Regions from separate parts of the Escherichia albertii genome, predicted to be linked through region 1. Evidence: predicted binding sites of a transcription regulator. Region 1 holds the regulator's gene; each other region holds the start of a gene.
The links. The regulator LexA, encoded in region 1, represses DNA repair genes until DNA is damaged. The targets are predictions, from matches to a motif close to TNCTGTATGTACATACAGNA.
Positions count from the first base shown of each region.

Region 2: sbmC (DNA gyrase inhibitor SbmC) is a predicted target of LexA. The motif match lies at 3,263-3,282, and genes of this name have one in related genera.
Region 3: metR (HTH-type transcriptional regulator MetR) is a predicted target of LexA. The motif match lies at 2,979-2,998, and genes of this name have one in related genera.

Region 1 is NZ_CP117568.1:3,333,027-3,338,977, forward strand. It holds gene plsB (glycerol-3-phosphate 1-O-acyltransferase PlsB) at 78-2,501, opposite strand; gene dgkA (diacylglycerol kinase) at 2,671-3,039, shown strand; gene lexA (transcriptional repressor LexA) at 3,149-3,757, shown strand; gene dinF (MATE family efflux transporter DinF) at 3,832-5,157, shown strand; gene PS053_RS16225 (CsbD family protein) at 5,273-5,482, shown strand; gene zur (zinc uptake transcriptional repressor Zur) at 5,523-5,951, opposite strand, start outside.
Region 2 is NZ_CP117568.1:1,043,914-1,049,864, forward strand. It holds gene pduT (propanediol utilization microcompartment protein PduT) at 1-106, shown strand, start outside; gene pduU (propanediol utilization microcompartment protein PduU) at 106-456, shown strand; gene PS053_RS05205 (EutP/PduV family microcompartment system protein) at 461-892, shown strand; gene PS053_RS05210 (DUF496 family protein) at 1,014-1,343, opposite strand; gene PS053_RS05215 (FUSC family protein) at 1,515-2,573, opposite strand; gene sbmC (DNA gyrase inhibitor SbmC) at 2,775-3,248, opposite strand; gene dacD (serine-type D-Ala-D-Ala carboxypeptidase DacD) at 3,368-4,534, opposite strand; gene sbcB (exodeoxyribonuclease I) at 4,744-5,951, shown strand, end outside.
Region 3 is NZ_CP117568.1:3,048,278-3,054,228, reverse strand. It holds gene PS053_RS14875 (dienelactone hydrolase family protein) at 1-441, shown strand, start outside; gene metE (5-methyltetrahydropteroyltriglutamate--homocysteine S-methyltransferase) at 651-2,912, opposite strand; gene metR (HTH-type transcriptional regulator MetR) at 3,030-3,986, shown strand; gene bioP (biotin transporter) at 3,871-4,770, opposite strand; gene yigL (sugar/pyridoxal phosphate phosphatase YigL) at 4,846-5,646, opposite strand; gene pldB (lysophospholipase L2) at 5,654-5,951, opposite strand, start outside.

The sequences.
Region 1 (5,951 bases):
TGAGTCACAATTTATTGGATTTTCAGGTCATAGTAGGCCGGATAAGGCGTTTCGCCGCATCCGGCAATTCTCACCGATTACGCCTCGCCCTGCGTCGCACTCTCAATCGTCAAACGCACATCGGACGTTATCAATTCCGCCAGCAACTGATACACCTTCATCGTCTCTGCCGGTTCGGCGTCACCGCTGTCGCTGATATATCCTTCATCGCGCAGCGTCAGCACCAGAGTACTGAACACGGCTTTGTCGAAGAATTCCGGCGCGTTGATGCCGTGCAGCACGGAGAGACGTTGCGCTACGGTACGGCTTTCTTTCTCCAGCGTGCTGCGGTTGATCGACGGGTTAGCGCTCAGCAGCCAGAAGGTAATTGCATAGCGTTGTAACGTTTCGCGCGCGCCGGCGGCCAGCAACTGAAGCGTGCGGGAATGCGCTGGATTGATATGCAACTCATCATTTTGCAGAGTAATCAACTCCTGACGCTGCATTTCATTCGCCAACGCATCAATAACGCCCGGCAACTCGTCGCGATCCCAGCGCAGGAACAACTCTGCTTTCAGCATTGGATACAGCACATTGACATGCTTCATCAACTCTTCGCGAGAAATTTGGCGATGTTGAGTCACAATCGCCGCCATCAGCGAAGGCAGAACCAACATATGTGCAATGTTGTTGCGATAGTAGGTCATCAACACCGCTTGTTCACGCGGCAGGATGATAATGTCGCCGATGGTATCTTTCTCAACTTCAAACTTGTTCATCTGCAGCGCGTGATCAATAAGTTCACTGGCGCTGGCTGAAGGCACCGTTGAGTCCGGGGAGTAAGGTACGTTGCGCATTAAATCGAGGTAGCAGTTGAGTTGCTCAGTCAACTGTTCGCGAGTGAGTGAACGCTGACGTGATGCCAGCAACGCAGTACAGCACAGGTTCATGGCGTTCGCCGCACCTGCGTTGTTAATACGTACCATCAGATCGGCAGCAATGTTATTGACCGTCGGCGTTAGCCAGGCCGGGCGCACGGCTTCAATGGGATCAATCGATTCACGCCAGTCTGGCACGTGCTGGTTGAGATAGGTCATCAACGGCATCGGCTCACCGAAATTGACGTATCCTTGACCGAGATTACGCAGCTTGCTTAAGCCGCGCAGCATCTGCGCTAGACTTTCTTTTTCTTTCGTCGCGCCGCGCAGTTCTTTAGCGTAAGTACCCACTTCCATTACGTGCTCATAACCGATGTAGATCGGGATTAACGTAATCGGACGTGTACCGCCACGCAACATCGCCTGAATGGTCATCGACAGCGTACCGGTTTTCGGATCCAACAAACGCCCCGTACGGGAACGACCGCCTTCCACAAAATATTCCACGGAATAACCACGGCTAAACAGTTCGCCGAGATACTCACGGAAAACAGTGGAATAGAGTTTATTGCCTTTAAAAGTACGGCGAATAAAGAACGCGCCCAGACGGCGGAAAATCGGCCCGGCAGGCCAGAAGTTCAGGTTGATCCCGGCAGCGATATGCGGCGGCACCAGCCCCTGGTGATACAACACATAAGAAAGCAGCAGATAGTCCATATGGCTACGGTGACATGGCACATACACCAGCTCATGACCGTCGTGGGCCAACTGGCGAACGCGTTCGGCGTTGTGGACGTTGATGCCCTGATAAAGCCGGTTCCAGGTGAAGCCCAGAATACGGTCGGTCAGACGGATCATCTCGTAAGAGAAGTTCGCTGCAATCTCTTCCATCAGCGCAATCGCGTTCTGCTGCGCTTTTTCATGAGAGATTTTTTTGCTACGCGCTTCATCTTCTACCGCTTTAGCAATCGCGCGAGAGGAGAGCAGTTTATTAAACAGATCCTGACGGGCGGGTAAGCGCGGGCCCACGGCAGCCAGACGCTGGCGGGCAAAGTGCATACGCGCCACGCGCGCCAGTTTTTGAGCGATGGTTTTATCCGTACCGTGCTCATCAGCCATGCGGCGCAGTGAAACCGATGGCGAGAAGCGCACAAAGCTGTCACGCCCCAGCCACAGTACGGCGAAAAACTTCTGCACGCCGTTGAGCATACGCAACGGCGGATTTACTTCACCTTTTTCGCGCCCCGGCGCGCGACCAAACATCACCGATACCGGCACCATTTGCACGTCCAGATTCGGATTGCTGCGGTGCAGATCGAGATAATCGTGGAACAGCTTAATGGACTCTTCTTTCGGCGTGTAATAAGTGAAAACACGCGGCCCGCCGTGAATAAACACGTAGCGCGGCAGCAGCGTACCGTCTATTTCCAGCGGCTCTAATGGGTCAGGCAGGTCGTGCGCCAGACACTGGGCGCGCAACGTCAGCAAATCCGCTTTTGAGTTGTACGGTAAAACGTACATAATTGGACGAGAGGTATCCAGTCCAAGTTCCGGGGCAGGATCCGCCGGAATAGACTTGCTTTTTACCAGGATGCTTAATGGTAAATTCAGTAATTTGTAGTAAATTCGTGGCCAGCCGGACATAAACGATGTAAAGCCTCTGGTTAATAATGCAAATGCGCGGCAAGGATAGCAGAAAGTCATGGGAAATTCTGTGGTATCTGCCCATGTTTCGCGCGGCGTTACGCTAACCCGAATCATCGGATTTAACGGTACACTGTATTGACGCTCATAATGTAAAAAGGTTCTTTTGATGGCCAATAATACCACTGGACTCACCCGAATTATCAAAGCCGCTGGCTATTCCTGGAAAGGCTTGCGCGCAGCATGGATTAACGAAGCGGCCTTCCGTCAGGAGGGCGTTGCGGTATTGTTGGCGGTGATCATCGCCTGCTGGCTGGACGTGGACGCGATTACCCGCGTGCTGCTTATTAGCTCCGTCATGCTGGTGATGATTGTAGAAATCCTTAATAGCGCCATCGAAGCGGTGGTTGACCGTATTGGTTCCGAATACCATGAACTTTCTGGACGGGCGAAAGATATGGGGTCCGCCGCAGTGCTGATCGCAATTATCGTCGCAGTGGCAACCTGGGTCATTCTGTTATGGTCACATTTTGGATAACCCTTCCAGAATTCGATAAATCTCTGGTTTATTGTGCAGTTTATGGTTCCAAAATCACCTTTTGCTGTATATACTCACAGCATAACTGTATATACACCCAGGGGGCGGAATGAAAGCGTTAACGGCCAGGCAGCAAGAGGTGTTTGATCTCATTCGTGATCACATCAGCCAGACAGGTATGCCGCCGACGCGTGCGGAAATCGCGCAGCGTTTGGGGTTCCGTTCCCCAAACGCGGCTGAAGAACATCTGAAGGCGCTGGCGCGCAAAGGTGTTATTGAAATTGTTTCCGGCGCATCGCGCGGGATTCGTCTGTTGCAGGAAGAGGAAGAAGGGTTGCCGCTGGTCGGTCGTGTGGCAGCCGGTGAGCCGCTTCTGGCGCAGCAGCATATTGAAGGTCATTATCAGGTCGATCCATCCCTGTTTAAGCCAAATGCTGATTTCCTGCTACGCGTGAGTGGGATGTCGATGAAAGATATCGGCATTATGGATGGCGATTTGCTGGCGGTGCATAAAACCCAGGATGTGCGTAATGGGCAGGTCGTTGTTGCACGCATCGATGACGAAGTTACCGTTAAGCGTTTGAAAAAACAGGGTAATAAAGTCGAGTTGTTGCCTGAAAACAGTGAGTTTAAACCCATTGTTGTCGATCTGCGTCAGCAGAGCTTCACCATTGAAGGGCTGGCTGTTGGAGTTATTCGCAACGGCGACTGGCTGTAATCATATCTCTCTGATACCGCGATGCGTCTGGCGTCGCGGTTTGTTTTTCAACTCCGTTCATCAGGCTTGTCGGCATGGCATTCCTCACTTCATCTGATAAAGCACTCTGGCATCTCGCCTTACCCATGATTTTCTCCAATATCACCGTTCCTTTGTTAGGGCTGGTTGATACGGCAGTTATTGGTCATCTTGATAGCCCGGTGTACCTGGGCGGCGTGGCGGTTGGCGCAACGGCGACCAGCTTTCTCTTTATGCTGTTGCTGTTTTTGCGCATGAGCACTACCGGACTTACTGCGCAGGCGTATGGCGCCAAAAACCCCCTGGCATTAGCGCGTGCGCTGATGCAGCCGCTATTGCTGGCATTAGGGGCTGGGGCATTAATTATTCTACTGCGCACACCAATTATCGATCTGGCGCTGCATATTGTCGGCGGCAGTGAAGCGGTGCTGGAACAGGCGCGTCGTTTCCTTGAAATTCGCTGGCTAAGCGCGCCGGCGTCGCTGGCAAATCTGGTGTTACTCGGCTGGCTGCTTGGCGTGCAATATGCCCGTGCGCCCGTTGTCCTGTTAGTCGTTGGCAACATTCTTAACATTGCTCTGGATGTCTGGCTGGTGATGGGGCTGCATATGAATGTCCAGGGAGCTGCGTTAGCGACGGTTCTTGCTGAATACGCGACGTTGCTGATCGGTTTGCTCATGGTGCGTAAAATCCTTCATTTACGGGGGATCTCCGTCGAAATGCTGAAAAACGCCTGGCGAGGAAACTTTCGCCGTTTGCTGGCGCTTAACCGTGACATTATGTTGCGCTCGTTGTTGCTGCAACTCTGTTTTGGTGCAATCACGGTGCTTGGCGCGCGACAGGGGAGCGATATTATCGCCGTCAACGCTGTCCTGATGACGCTGCTCACTTTTACCGCTTACGCGCTGGATGGTTTCGCTTATGCTGTTGAAGCGCATTCTGGTCAGGCATACGGCGCGCGTGACGGCAGTCAGCTATTGGATGTCTGGCGGGCAGCGTGTCGTCAGGCGGGGATCGTAGCGTTGCTGTTTTCCGTGGTTTATTGGCTGTCTGGTGAACACATTATCGCGTTATTGACTTCGTTAACTCAGATCCAACAACTGGCCGATCGCTACCTTATCTGGCTGGTGATTTTGCCGCTGGTGGGCGTCTGGTGTTATCTGCTGGACGGCATGTTCATTGGCGCAACGCGCGCCGCCGAAATGCGTAATAGTATGGCGGTGGCAGCAGCCGGTTTTGCGTTCACGCTACTCACATTGCCATGGCTGGGCAATCATGGGTTATGGTTGGCATTAACTGTCTTTCTGGCGTTGCGTGGGCTTTCTCTGGCGGTTATCTGGCGGCGTCACTGGCGCAACGGCACCTGGTTTTCCGCAACATAATGGTTAAAAATTCCGAATAAATAACCCGGAGCCAGATGCCTGACTACACTTAGTCCCACGTTTAGCAGAAAAGTGAACGTACTCTTATTCACCACCTAACGATGAGGACTTGAATATGAACAAAGACGAAGTCGGTGGTAACTGGAAACAGTTCAAAGGTAAAGTGAAAGAGCAATGGGGCAAGCTGACCGACGATGATATGACGGTCATTGAAGGTAAACGTGATCAGCTAGTGGGGAAAATCCAGGAGCGTTACGGTTATCAGAAAGAGCAGGCAGAAAAAGAGGTTGATCGCTGGGAAAAACGCAATGATTACCGCTGGTAATTAATCCCTCCTGCCTGACGTGTACAAGGACGTACATCGCTTAGCGTGATTTTTTTTTCATCGGAATAGAGTGGTCATGATGGCACTGTTCAGGATGACGACACGCTTCCACTTCCACACATGCCGCACAGAGTCCATGAGCTTCAATCACATTATGCCGCAGGGCAAACCCCATTTTTGCCGCCAGAGTATGCATGATGTCTTCAACACCTTCCGCACACTCTTCTTTTACCGCGCCGCAACGATCGCAAATAAACATTGCGGAAGTATGGGTTGGCTGATCGAACAGATGACAGAGCACGTAGCTGTTAGTGGACTCAACTTTATGCACAAAACCCTGCTCAAGCAGAAAATCGAGCGCGCGATAAACTGTTGGCGGCTTGGCTTGCGGTTCGGCTTCACGCAGTAAATCAAGGAGATCGTAGGCGCTGATAGCCCCTTCCTGCAGACTCATCAGACGCAACACTTC
Region 2 (5,951 bases), 2.3 Mb from region 1:
AGTCTCTGTCGCCAGCGAGTGTGCGGGAGAAAAAGGTTTGTTGATCTATCACTCGGTGGTTGCCCGTCCGCATGAAGCCATGTGGCGTCAGATGGTGGAGGGATAATGACAACTCAGCACACCACTGAACGGATGATTCAGGAATATGTCCCCGGTAAACAGGTCACACTGGCACATGTCATTGCTAATCCGGGAAAGGATCTGTTTAAGAAATTGGGTTTACCAGACACCGTTTCCGCTATTGGTATTCTGACAATCACACCGAGCGAGGCATCTATCATCGCATGCGATATCGCCACAAAGTCGGGCGCTGTAGAGATCGGCTTTCTTGATCGTTTTACGGGTGCGGTAGTACTGACGGGCGATGTTTCTGCTATCGAATATGCACTTAGCCAGGTTACCCGCACGCTGGGTGAAATGATGCACTTTACCGCCTGCCCCATTACACGGACCTGATATTATGCAACGCATGATGCTCATCGGCCCCAGCCAGTGCGGAAAGACGTCACTCACACAATGCCTGTGCGGAGAGAATATTCATTATCAGAAAACGCAGGCTATCGTCTGGTCCCCGGCGGCTATTGATACACCTGGGGAATACTTAGAAAACCGTAGCCTTTACAACGCGTTGCAGGTCAGCGCCTGCGAAGCGGATATTATCGCACTGGTGCTTAATGCGGACGCGCCGTGGTCACCTTTTTCGCCAGGTTTTACGACGCCAATGAATCGCCCGGTTATTGGAGTAGTAACCAAAGCAGATTTAGCCAGCGTGGAACAAATATCGTTGGTGAAATACTGGCTATGGGAAGCGGGAGCACGCGATGTGTTAGTGACCAGTGCAGTAAGTAACATCGGAGTTGCAGAGCTTCTTGCCTTGTTGCATAGCGAATAAGGCTGTCGTTAATTTCGACATTTCAGTATGTTAGCAGACGGGAATAATGATTTGTAACGCAGAGAGAAGAGTTAATGATCAGTGAGGATTGTCTGGCAACCCCCACTGAATAAAACAGGAATTACTTCGCTTCGCCGTTTTTCATTTCGCCCAGCGCTTTCAGCTTTTTGGAGATATCACGGCGTTCTTTGGAGAGTTCAGCATTTTTGATGATGTAATCGTCAACGCGATCTTCATAGTCGCCTTTCATGCTGGCAATAATGCCCTGGATTGCTTCGACGCTCATACCAGGTTTGATGTAATCGCTCAGGTTTTCCAGCAGCAGAACACGCTTCTGGTTGTCACGGATCTTTTTCTCAACGTCCTGGATTTCACGTTGCAGTTTGTTCTTACGGCGGAACAGACGAACAAATTCCAGTACATCCTGGAATGAAGGCTTGGTAGTTTCCATTTGTATACCCCTGATAATGTGAGAGTCGGATTCGTTTAAGCAACCGCTATTCGTTAGGGCCAACATTACTCATAGCTGCCGCAGATGACAATGCTTTTATCCCTTTTCACTATCATACCCTTTATCCTTGCTGAATCGAAGCAGCAGAAAAATGGTTCTGAAGGCCGGGATTTATCTGCGCAAGGCCCGACAAATCAGATTTGACAGCAACTCTAACTGGTGTGCTGTTTCCATGTTCAGCCAGACATAGCCATATATGGGCGTCTCAGCAATCTTCAGCTCATGGTGGTTATCGAGCAACTGGCGCAGCTCTTCCACAGCATCGTTCAATTTTTCCGTATTGGCAAAAACCGGTTGCGGATTGCCTTCATACAGCGCATGAACAAGCGACAACAATATTTGCTGCATCATTTGCTGCGTATCACGCAGTTTTTGCGCGTTCAGTAACACGAAATGGCTGGGGCGTGTGGCCCAGTAAGCATTGATTTGCAACTCCAGCATACAAATCAGATTGCGATTAATGGTCTGGATAGCTTCATAAATCGATTTTGGAATACGGGTTTCTTTGCTGGCAGGTGCAATCAGCCCACGCATTTTCACGGCGTCTGTCAAAAGCTTCTGCAGATGCGTTTCCAGATGTGGCCGTTCAAGTAAATTCGGTGAAAATGCTGACTGATAGATTCGATTATATTCAGTCAGGCTTTTCGCCAGTTGAATGCGCCAGTGGATGAAAGCTCGTTGCGGCCAGATGCCAGTAAACAACATAGCCAACAGGGAACCGAGAATAACATCGCCACTTCGCCATAATGCGGTGTCTATTTCGCCGGTTGGCGAACCAACAACAATCGCCAGCGTCACGCCAATCAATAGCCCCTGATAAGGCTTTTTACCCAGCGCCAGCCAACCGCAAAGGAACATGGCTGCCGCGCACCAGACCAACATCAGAGGTAACGAGATTAACTCCAGTTGCAGAGCGATAAGCCCTAAAATCGAGCCGAATACCGTACCACCAATACGTTCAAATGCACGAGGAACGACGTTCCCCCAAAACGAGATTGGCCCCATGATCACCACCATAGTCACCAGCGGCCAGGTACTTTCCGGGATGGTAAACAGGCGAATGATGAGAAAGGTAAGCAGAAACGCCAGCGCGACTCGCGTACCATGCACAATACGGTAATGGCGGTACACTCGAATTTCAAACGGGCTTAGGGATTTATCAGCACGCACGCAGGAACTCCGTCAATGAAGAATAAAAGCAGTCATAACGCATCTGGTGGTCGGAGGTCGCTAGCGTAACTCATCCGGCCGACAAACCGGGAACAGTGCGATTCCCGGCTGAATTGTCAGACAATTAAAAATACATCTTACTCTTTTCCCCAATGAAAACAGAGTGGTTATCGCGTTAACAGGCAGCCCCACAGCCATACGCTAGCGATGTTTTGGCTGCACTGCTACATACATTTCGATATCCCAATACCCCTCTTCTGCGCCATTGTTCAGATAAACTTCAAAACACGGTTTCGATGCTATTTCGTAAGCGCCGTCCTGCAAGAGACTATTAAAAAACTGATACCAGGGTTTGGCAAAATCATCACCGGTTACGCGAGCTACCGCCACAGCATACTGACCCGCTGAAATTTCCGTCACAATGACGCCTTCACTGTTTTCGGGAAGCGTGAAGTTATCCGCTACCGACACGACTGTATCACAGCGTAACTTTTCGGCAGGCGTCTCATCTGGATTATCGTAATAAACGGCGAGCCACTCTCTGGCTATAATATTTTTGTTTTGCACCCACATCATCAACTGCTCAAAACCTTGCTTTACCGTTTGTTCCCACGGGCCAACGAGATGAAAACCTGCAACGGTACGTTTATCTTCCTGCTTAATCTCGTAGTTCATGATGCCTCCATTGATACTGGTTTTTTATACAGCATAATGTGCGATATAAAAACCACAAGGAATGAGTGTTGATTATGCGAGCAGACTCGCACTCCTGCCAATCTGCTGCAAAAGAAAGGTCAGGCTTTATGATGGAAATAGTCACTCAAACGGGAAAACATACCGCCTTCACCGACCGATTCCAGCGTGACCAGCGGCCAGTGCGCCACCTGTTTATCGCGGTCATAAAGTTCGATTTCCCCTACTCGCTGGTGAGCGGCGATTGGCGCAGTCAGTTCTTTACCATCAAGAGTATATTTGGCTTTAATGTTGGGGATCTCAGTTTTAGGCAGCACCATCCAGAAGCCCTGTTCCGTCCCAAGGGCAATGTTTTCTTTATCGCCATACCAGATACGTTCCGTGCCAACCTTTTTCCCACGGTGCAAAATTTGCACCGTAGTAAAGTTTTGCTGCCCCCAGCGCAAAAGTTTCCTTGCCTCTTCTTCACGACCTTTTGCGCTGTCCGCGCCCATGACCACTGCAATAAGTCGGCGCTGACCATCCACAGCCGAAGCAATTAAATTAAACCCGGCGCCGGAAGTATGGCCCGTTTTCAGGCCGTCAACATTCATGGTTTTGTCCCACAATAAACCGTTACGGTTTTGTTGGGTAATGCCGTTCCAGGTGAGGCTTTTCTCGCTATACATATGATAAAAATCAGGTTCGCCATGAATGATAGCGCGAGAAAGCACAGCCAAATCATATGCTGAGCTATGCTGCCCCGGCGCATCCAGACCATGCACCGTTTCAAAATGGGTATCCTGTAAATGCAGTTTCTCGGCGTAATTGTTCATCATGTCGACGAACTGGCGCTGACCACCGGCAATATAATCTGCCAACGCAACGCAGGCGTCATTCCCGGAATCAACAATTAGCCCACGGCTTAAATCGCGTACAGATACACGATCGCCTTCTTTCAGAAACATCAGGGAGGAACCAACAAACACCGGGTTATCTTTCGCCCATGCATCACGTCCCACTGTCACAATATCGTCAGGCGTAATACGATGGCTATCGATAGCACGATCGACAACATAGCCTGTCATCAGCTTGGTCAGACTGGCGGGATTACGTTGTTGATGTTCATTCCCCGCCGTAAGAATTTGCCCTGTTGTATAATCCATCAACACCCATGCCCCTGCATGAATCGCTGGAGGTTGGGGAGAAAAAGGGATATTTTCCGCTGCCTGGCTGGAAGATAAGTTAAAAACGAACAAAGAAGCGGCAATAAAAAGACGGCGTTTCAACAGCATGTCCTCAGGAATTTCAATTAGCGGTTCTTTTTACGGAAATCCTGATGAAGGTTCTGGAATAAATTGCAAGTAAATGTGACGGTCATCTCATTTTCATCCTACCATTATCTGTTCTAACGCCCCCCCAAATTGTCGCTCTGAAGCTGAATAGCATTGTGATATTTGATACTCTGGCGTACAGCAGAAATAACGGATTTAACCTAATGATGAATAACGGCAAACATCAACCTACTTTTTTGTTCCACGATTACGAAACTTTTGGCACGCATCCGGCGCTGGATCGCCCTGCGCAGTTTGCCGCTATTCGCACCGATAGTGAATTTAACGTAATAGGCGAACCGGAAATTTTTTACTGCAAACCGGCAGATGACTACTTACCCCAGCCAGGCGCGGTATTGATTACAGGAATTACACCACAAGAAGCGCGGGCGAAAGGTGAAAATGAAGCCGCCTTTGCTACGCGGATCCACTCACTTTTTACCGTGCCGAATACCTGTATCCTGGGTTACAACAATGTGCGTTTCGACGACGAAGTCACACGTAACATCTTTTACCGTAATTTCTATGATCCTTATGCCTGGAGCTGGCAGCATGATAACTCTCGCTGGGATCTGCTGGATGTCATGCGCGCCTGTTATGCTCTGCGCCCGGAGGGAATAAACTGGCCAGAAAATGAAGAGGGTTTGCCGAGTTTCCGCCTTGAACATTTAACCAAAGCCAACGGCATTGAACATAGTAATGCCCACGATGCGATGGCTGACGTGTACGCCACTATTGCCATGGCGAAGCTGGTAAAAACACGTCAGCCACGTCTGTTTGATTATCTCTACACCCATCGTAATAAGCACAAACTGATGGCGCTGATTGATGTTCCGCAGATGAAACCTCTGGTGCACGTTTCTGGTATGTTTGGCGCATGGCGCGGTAATACCAGTTGGGTGGCGCCGCTGGCGTGGCACCCGGAAAATCGTAATGCGGTGATTATGGTTGATCTGGCAGGCGATATTTCGCCGTTACTGGAGCTGGACAGCGACACCTTGCGCGAACGCCTGTATACCGCCAAAGCCGATCTGGGCGATAACGCCGCCGTTCCGGTGAAACTGGTGCATATCAATAAATGTCCGGTACTGGCGCAAGCGAATACACTACGCCCGGAAGATGCCGATCGACTGGGAATTAATCGCCAGCATTGCCTCGATAACCTGAAAATTTTGCGTGAAAATCCGCAAGTGCGCGAAAAAGTAGTGGCGATATTCGCTGAAGCAGAACCGTTTACACCTTCAGAGAATGTTGATGCCCAGCTTTATAATGGCTTTTTCAGCGATGCCGATCGCGCGGCGATGAAAATTGTGCTGGAAACTGAGCCACGTAATTTACCGGCGCTGGATATCACCTTTGTCGACAAACGAAT
Region 3 (5,951 bases), 280 kb from region 1:
CATGTCGCCAGTTGGGCGTCACGCAACGGCGGCGATGTTCATCGCTTAATGATCACCGGATTTTGCTGGGGTGGACGTATCACCTGGCTGTATGCCGCGCACAACCCACAGCTGAAAGCGGCGGTAGCGTGGTACGGCAAGCTGACAGGCGATAAGTCGCTGAACTCACCGAAACAACCGGTTGATATCGCAACCGATCTTAACGCGCCGGTTCTTGGCTTATATGGCGGTCAGGATAACAGCATTCCGCAGGAGAGCGTCGAAACCATGCGTCAGGCGCTGCGGGCTGCTAATGCGAAAGCAGAAATTATTGTTTACCCGGATGCCGGGCATGCGTTCAATGCGGATTATCGCCCGAGCTATCACGCCGAGTCGGCGAAAGATGGCTGGCAGCGAATGCTGGAATGGTTTACGCAGTATGGTGGGAAGAAGTCGCTGTAATGAGAAAAACGGGTGGCGTTGCCACCCGACAGATTGTTTGCAAAGTGCACGTTGTTCATGCCGGATGCGGCGTGAACGCCTTATCCGGCCTACAAAAATGCGCAAATTCAATATATTGCAGGAACTTCGTAGGCCTGATAAGCGTAGCGCATCAGGCAGTTTTGCGTTTGTCAGCAATCTCACGGGTGGTGTTACCACCCGATTTGTATTTACCCCCGACGCAAATTCTGAGCCGCCTGCACCATGTTCGCCAGCGCCGCGCGGGTTTCTGGCCAGCCGCGCGTTTTCAGACCGCAGTCCGGGTTGACCCACAGGCGCTCTGCCGGAATACGTTGTGCTGCTTTCTTCAGCAGGGATTCAATCCATTCCACACTCGGTACGTTCGGCGAGTGAATGTCATAGACGCCAGGGCCAATTTCATTCGGATAATCAAACTCTTCAAACGACTCCAGCAACTCCATGTCGGAACGCGAGGTTTCGATTGTGATGACGTCTGCGTCCAGCGCCGCAATAGAATCCATGATGTCGTTGAACTCGCAGTAACACATGTGAGTATGGATTTGCGTGTCATCTTTCGCTACGGCAGCGTTGATACGGAAAGCCTCCACGCCCCACTGGAGATAGGCATCCCAGTCGCTGCGACGCAGCGGTAAACCTTCGCGTAGCGCCGGTTCATCAATCTGGATGATGCCAATTCCAGCCGCTTCCAGATCGGCCACTTCATCACGAAGCGCCAGCGCAATTTGTTTGGCGATGGTTTCACGGCTGACATCTTCACGCGGGAACGACCAGCAGAGAATGGTCACCGGGCCAGTCAGCATCCCTTTCACCGGTTTGTCGGTCAGCGATTGCGCATACTTCGCCCACTCCACAGTAATCGGTGCCGGGCGGCTAACGTCACCAATGACAATCGGTGGCTTCACGCAGCGGGAACCGTAGCTCTGTACCCAACCGTTTTGCGTAAAGACAAAGCCATCCAGGTGCTCGCCAAAGTATTCCACCATGTCATTACGCTCGGCCTCACCATGCACCAGCACATCCAGACCTAGACGTTCTTGCTCAACAATGGCCTGCTTGATATGTTCTGCAATGCCCGTACGATAGTTGTTGGCGTCGAGATTACCCTTTTTGAAATCCAGACGCAGGGTACGGATTTCTGTGGTTTGCGGGAAAGAGCCAATCGTGGTGGTCGGCCAGGCTGGCAGTTTAAAACGCGCACGCTGGGCTTCAGCACGCACTTCATAAACGTTCGCACGCTGACTGTCCTGCGCGGTGATCGCTGCCAGACGCTTTTCTACTGCCGGATTATGGACGCGGGTAGAGTGACGACGCGCCTGAATCGGGGCGCTCCACTCTGCCAGAGCAGCCGTGTCACCACTGTTCAGCGCATCGCGCAGCAGTGCCAGTTCATGGCATTTTTGTAGGGCGAAGGCAAACCAGCTTTTCACTTCTGCATCAAGACGCGTTTCCACGCTCAGGTCGATGGGGCTGTGCAGCAGTGAGCAGGAAGATGCCACCCACAAATCACGTTTGCCGACAATGTCCTTAATTTGCACATATTTCTCGGTAAGATCGGCGCGCCAGACGTTACGACCATTGATAAGACCAGCAGATAGCAGCCAGTCAGAAGGCAGACGCTTGTGCAGTTCAGCAACGTCATCTTTACCATGTACGAGATCGACATGCAGACCCTGAACAGGCAGCGCAGTAATGGTGTCGAGATTTGGCGTTACGCCTTCAAAATAGGTGGTCAGCAGCAGTTTCACCTGTCCCTGGAGGGCGTCGTAAGCGGGTTTGTATGCGTCCAGCCACGCCTGCGGCAGTTCCAGTACCAGAGCCGGTTCGTCGATCTGTACCCACTCAATGCCGCGTTTTGCCAGTTCTGCCAACACTTGCTGATAAACCGGCAGAATGTCGTTCAGCAGGCTCAGGCGATCAAACTGTTCACCTTTCACTTTACCCAGCCACAGGTAGGTAACCGGCCCCAGCAGCACGGGCTTGACCTTGTGGCCCAGCGCCAGCGCCTCGTCCACTTCCTCCAACAGCTGCGTCCAGGTCAGTTTGAACTGTTGGCCTTTAACGAACTCCGGCACCATGTAGTGATAGTTGGTGTTAAACCATTTGGTCATTTCCGCTGCCGCCGCAGGTTCGCCAGTCGGTGCACGTCCACGACCAATACGGAACAGGGTGTCGATATCTACCGAACCATCTTTGTTCTGGTGACGCGCCGGAACGTTACCCAGCAGCAGGCTGGTGGTCAGGACATGATCGTACCAGGCAAAATCACCCACCGGCAGCAGGTCGATACCCGCCTGCTTTTGTTGATCCCAGTGACGAGCACGCAATTCACGCCCTACTGCCAGCAGTTCTTCACGCGTGGAGTTCCCCGCCCAATAACTCTCTTGCGCTTTTTTCAGCTCGCGACGCAGGCCAACGCGAGGGAAACCGAGGGTGTGATTAAGAATTGTCATTATATGCCCCTTGTGGAATTTTTGGTATTTAGACGTCCAGATGTTTACACATCCATATTTGCCAGTTACTGTATATTCCTCAAGCGCAAATTATTCATGCCGAAGTGAAGGACTTTCATGATCGAAGTAAAACACCTGAAAACGCTACAAGCGTTGCGGAACTGCGGCTCGCTCGCAGCCGCTGCGGCGACATTGCATCAGACGCAATCCGCCCTGTCTCACCAGTTTAGCGATCTGGAACAACGCCTTGGCTTCCGGCTATTTGTGCGTAAAAGCCAGCCGCTACGCTTTACACCGCAGGGAGAAATCCTGTTGCAACTGGCAAACCAGGTACTGCCGCAAATCAGTCAGGCACTGCAAGCCTGCAATGAACCACAGCAGACACGCTTGCGCATTGCCATCGAGTGCCATAGCTGTATTCAGTGGCTGACGCCCGCGTTAGAAAATTTCCACAAGAACTGGCCACAGGTGGAGATGGATTTTAAATCGGGCGTGACGTTTGACCCGCAGCCCGCGTTGCAACAGGGCGAGCTGGATCTGGTGATGACCTCTGATATTCTGCCGCGCAGTGGCCTGCATTATTCACCGATGTTCGATTATGAAGTCCGCCTGGTGTTAGCACCTGATCATCCGCTGGCGGCGAAAACGCGAATCACGCCGGAAGATCTCGCCAGCGAGACGCTGTTGATTTATCCGGTACAGCGTAGCCGACTGGACGTCTGGCGGCATTTTCTTCAGCCAGCAGGCGTTAGCCCGTCGCTGAAAAGCGTCGATAACACCTTATTGTTGATCCAGATGGTTGCCGCACGGATGGGCATTGCCGCACTGCCGCATTGGGTAGTAGAGAGTTTTGAGCGCCAGGGTCTGGTGGTCACCAAAACCCTGGGCGAGGGATTGTGGAGCCGACTGTACGCCGCCGTACGCGATGGCGAGCAGCGTCAGCCGATTACGGAAGCGTTTATTCGCTCAGCGCGCAATCACGCTTGTGACCATCTGCCGTTTGTGAAGAGCGCGGAGCGACCCACTTTCGATGAACCCACAGTGAGGTCAGGATCACCAGCGCGCCTGTCATAAACGTTGGCCAGTGCGGCTGTTGATGCCAGATTGCCAGATTAACCAACAGCCCCGCCGGAACATGCATATTGTTCATAATGCCCAGCGTTCCGGCGTCTACCTGAGTCGCGCCGTAGTTCCACATAAAGTAGCCAATCCCGGAAGCCACCACGCCAAGAAATACCAGAATGCTCCATTGCAGTGTGGTTTGCGGCATTTTCTGCGCATTTCCCAGCAAGAACCATGCAATCACCGCCACCAGAAATGCGCCAAGATAGAACCACGCAAAGGCGTTGTGCTGTGGCATCGGGCGGGTTTCCATCAGGCGTTTATAGCCCACCATGCCAATGGCAAAACTGATATTAGAAAGCTGCACCAGCAGCAGACCCGTCCAGAAATGGTCGGTGACCTGATCGTAGCGGATAATCCCGGCGCCAATCACCGCTAACAAGGCGCTAAAAGCATACCCCCAGCGCAGACGGCGCTTACTCATGATGTCATAAATCAGCGTGATATAGAGCGGTGTCAGGACGGTAAATAACAGCAACTCGGAAACCGTCAGATAAAGGTACGCGCGGAAACTCAACATATACATAATGCCAAGCTGCATCGCACCCACCAGCATATACAGGCCAATGGTTTTCAGACTGTTGCCGCGGGTACGCAGGAACGGCAGAAAAACGAGCGCCGCCAGGCCAACGCGCACCAGCACCGCAAAATAGCTATCGACGTGCCCCGCAAGGTACTCGCCATAAAAGCTAAAGGAGAAGGCCCACAGAATCGTGGTGATGATAAGTAGCGCCACAATGGAAAACTCTTTGATTAACGAGTATCCATTGTAGCGAAGTATCAGGTTGACAACTGGCTAAATAGAGAACGATTACGATAAATAGAGCTTACGCAGATAGTGCGGTACCGCGTCTTCGGCGTTAGTGCCAATCACTTCCAGTTCTGGATGCAGATCTTTCAGGCGCTGATGCGCGCTGCCCATAATGCAGCCTTTACCCGCCATCGACAGCATTTCGGCATCATTCATACCATCGCCAAAGGCAATGCAGTCCTTCAGGCTGTAGCCCAGTTTTTTCGCCACCGCTTCCAGCGCATGGCCTTTTGAAACACCGCCCGCCATCACTTCCAGACAGGTTAAGGTGGAGAAACTCACGTTAACGCGGTCACCCCAGCGGGCGTTGATCGCCTGCTCCAGCGGCAACAGTTTTTCATGGGAATCACAGGTGAAGAACACTTTGCTGACGCCTTCCGGCTCCAGTAATCCCGGCTCGTACAGGGCATATTTGAACACCGCTTCTTTGAAAAAGCGCATCTCTTCCGGGCGGTGGCGGTTCATAAACCATTCATCGTCGCGATAAACATTAGTAATGATGTCAGGGTTATCATTGACCACGCCAAACAGGTCGCTGGCAATATCACGATCCAGGTTATGGGCGAAAATCAAATTGCCATTCAGATCATGAACGCGCGCGCCATTGGAGGTAATCATGTAAGACTTAATCTCAAGATTATCGCGAATTTGGCCCACATCGACATGGTGGCGTCCGGTCGCAAACACAAAGTTGATACCGCGCGCGGTGAGCAGTTTCAGGGTTTCTTTGGCATAAGGAGATAGCGTATGGTCGGGGGAAAGTAACGTGCCATCTAAATCAGACGCAACAACCTGGTACATAAGAAATTTAAACCTCTATAGAGCGGTTTCCGCTGGGTAAGTTATGCCTGTTGAAAAATTCAACGATGGCGTGGAGCGCGACTGAGCGCATAGCGTCCTTTTCAAAAAGGATCTCATGGTATGCGCCTTTAATCACCTGCGGTCGCCCTCCTTCTACAGGGTGGCCCGCGGCAGCGCGGAGTTCACAAAAACGGTCGTGCATACGGTTATCGACCACTCGCTCTTCTTCAGCCTGCAAGAGGAGCGTTGGCGTGGCGTCATCACCCGCGCCAGCTAACACCTGTTCGCCGGCCAGAATACTTTCG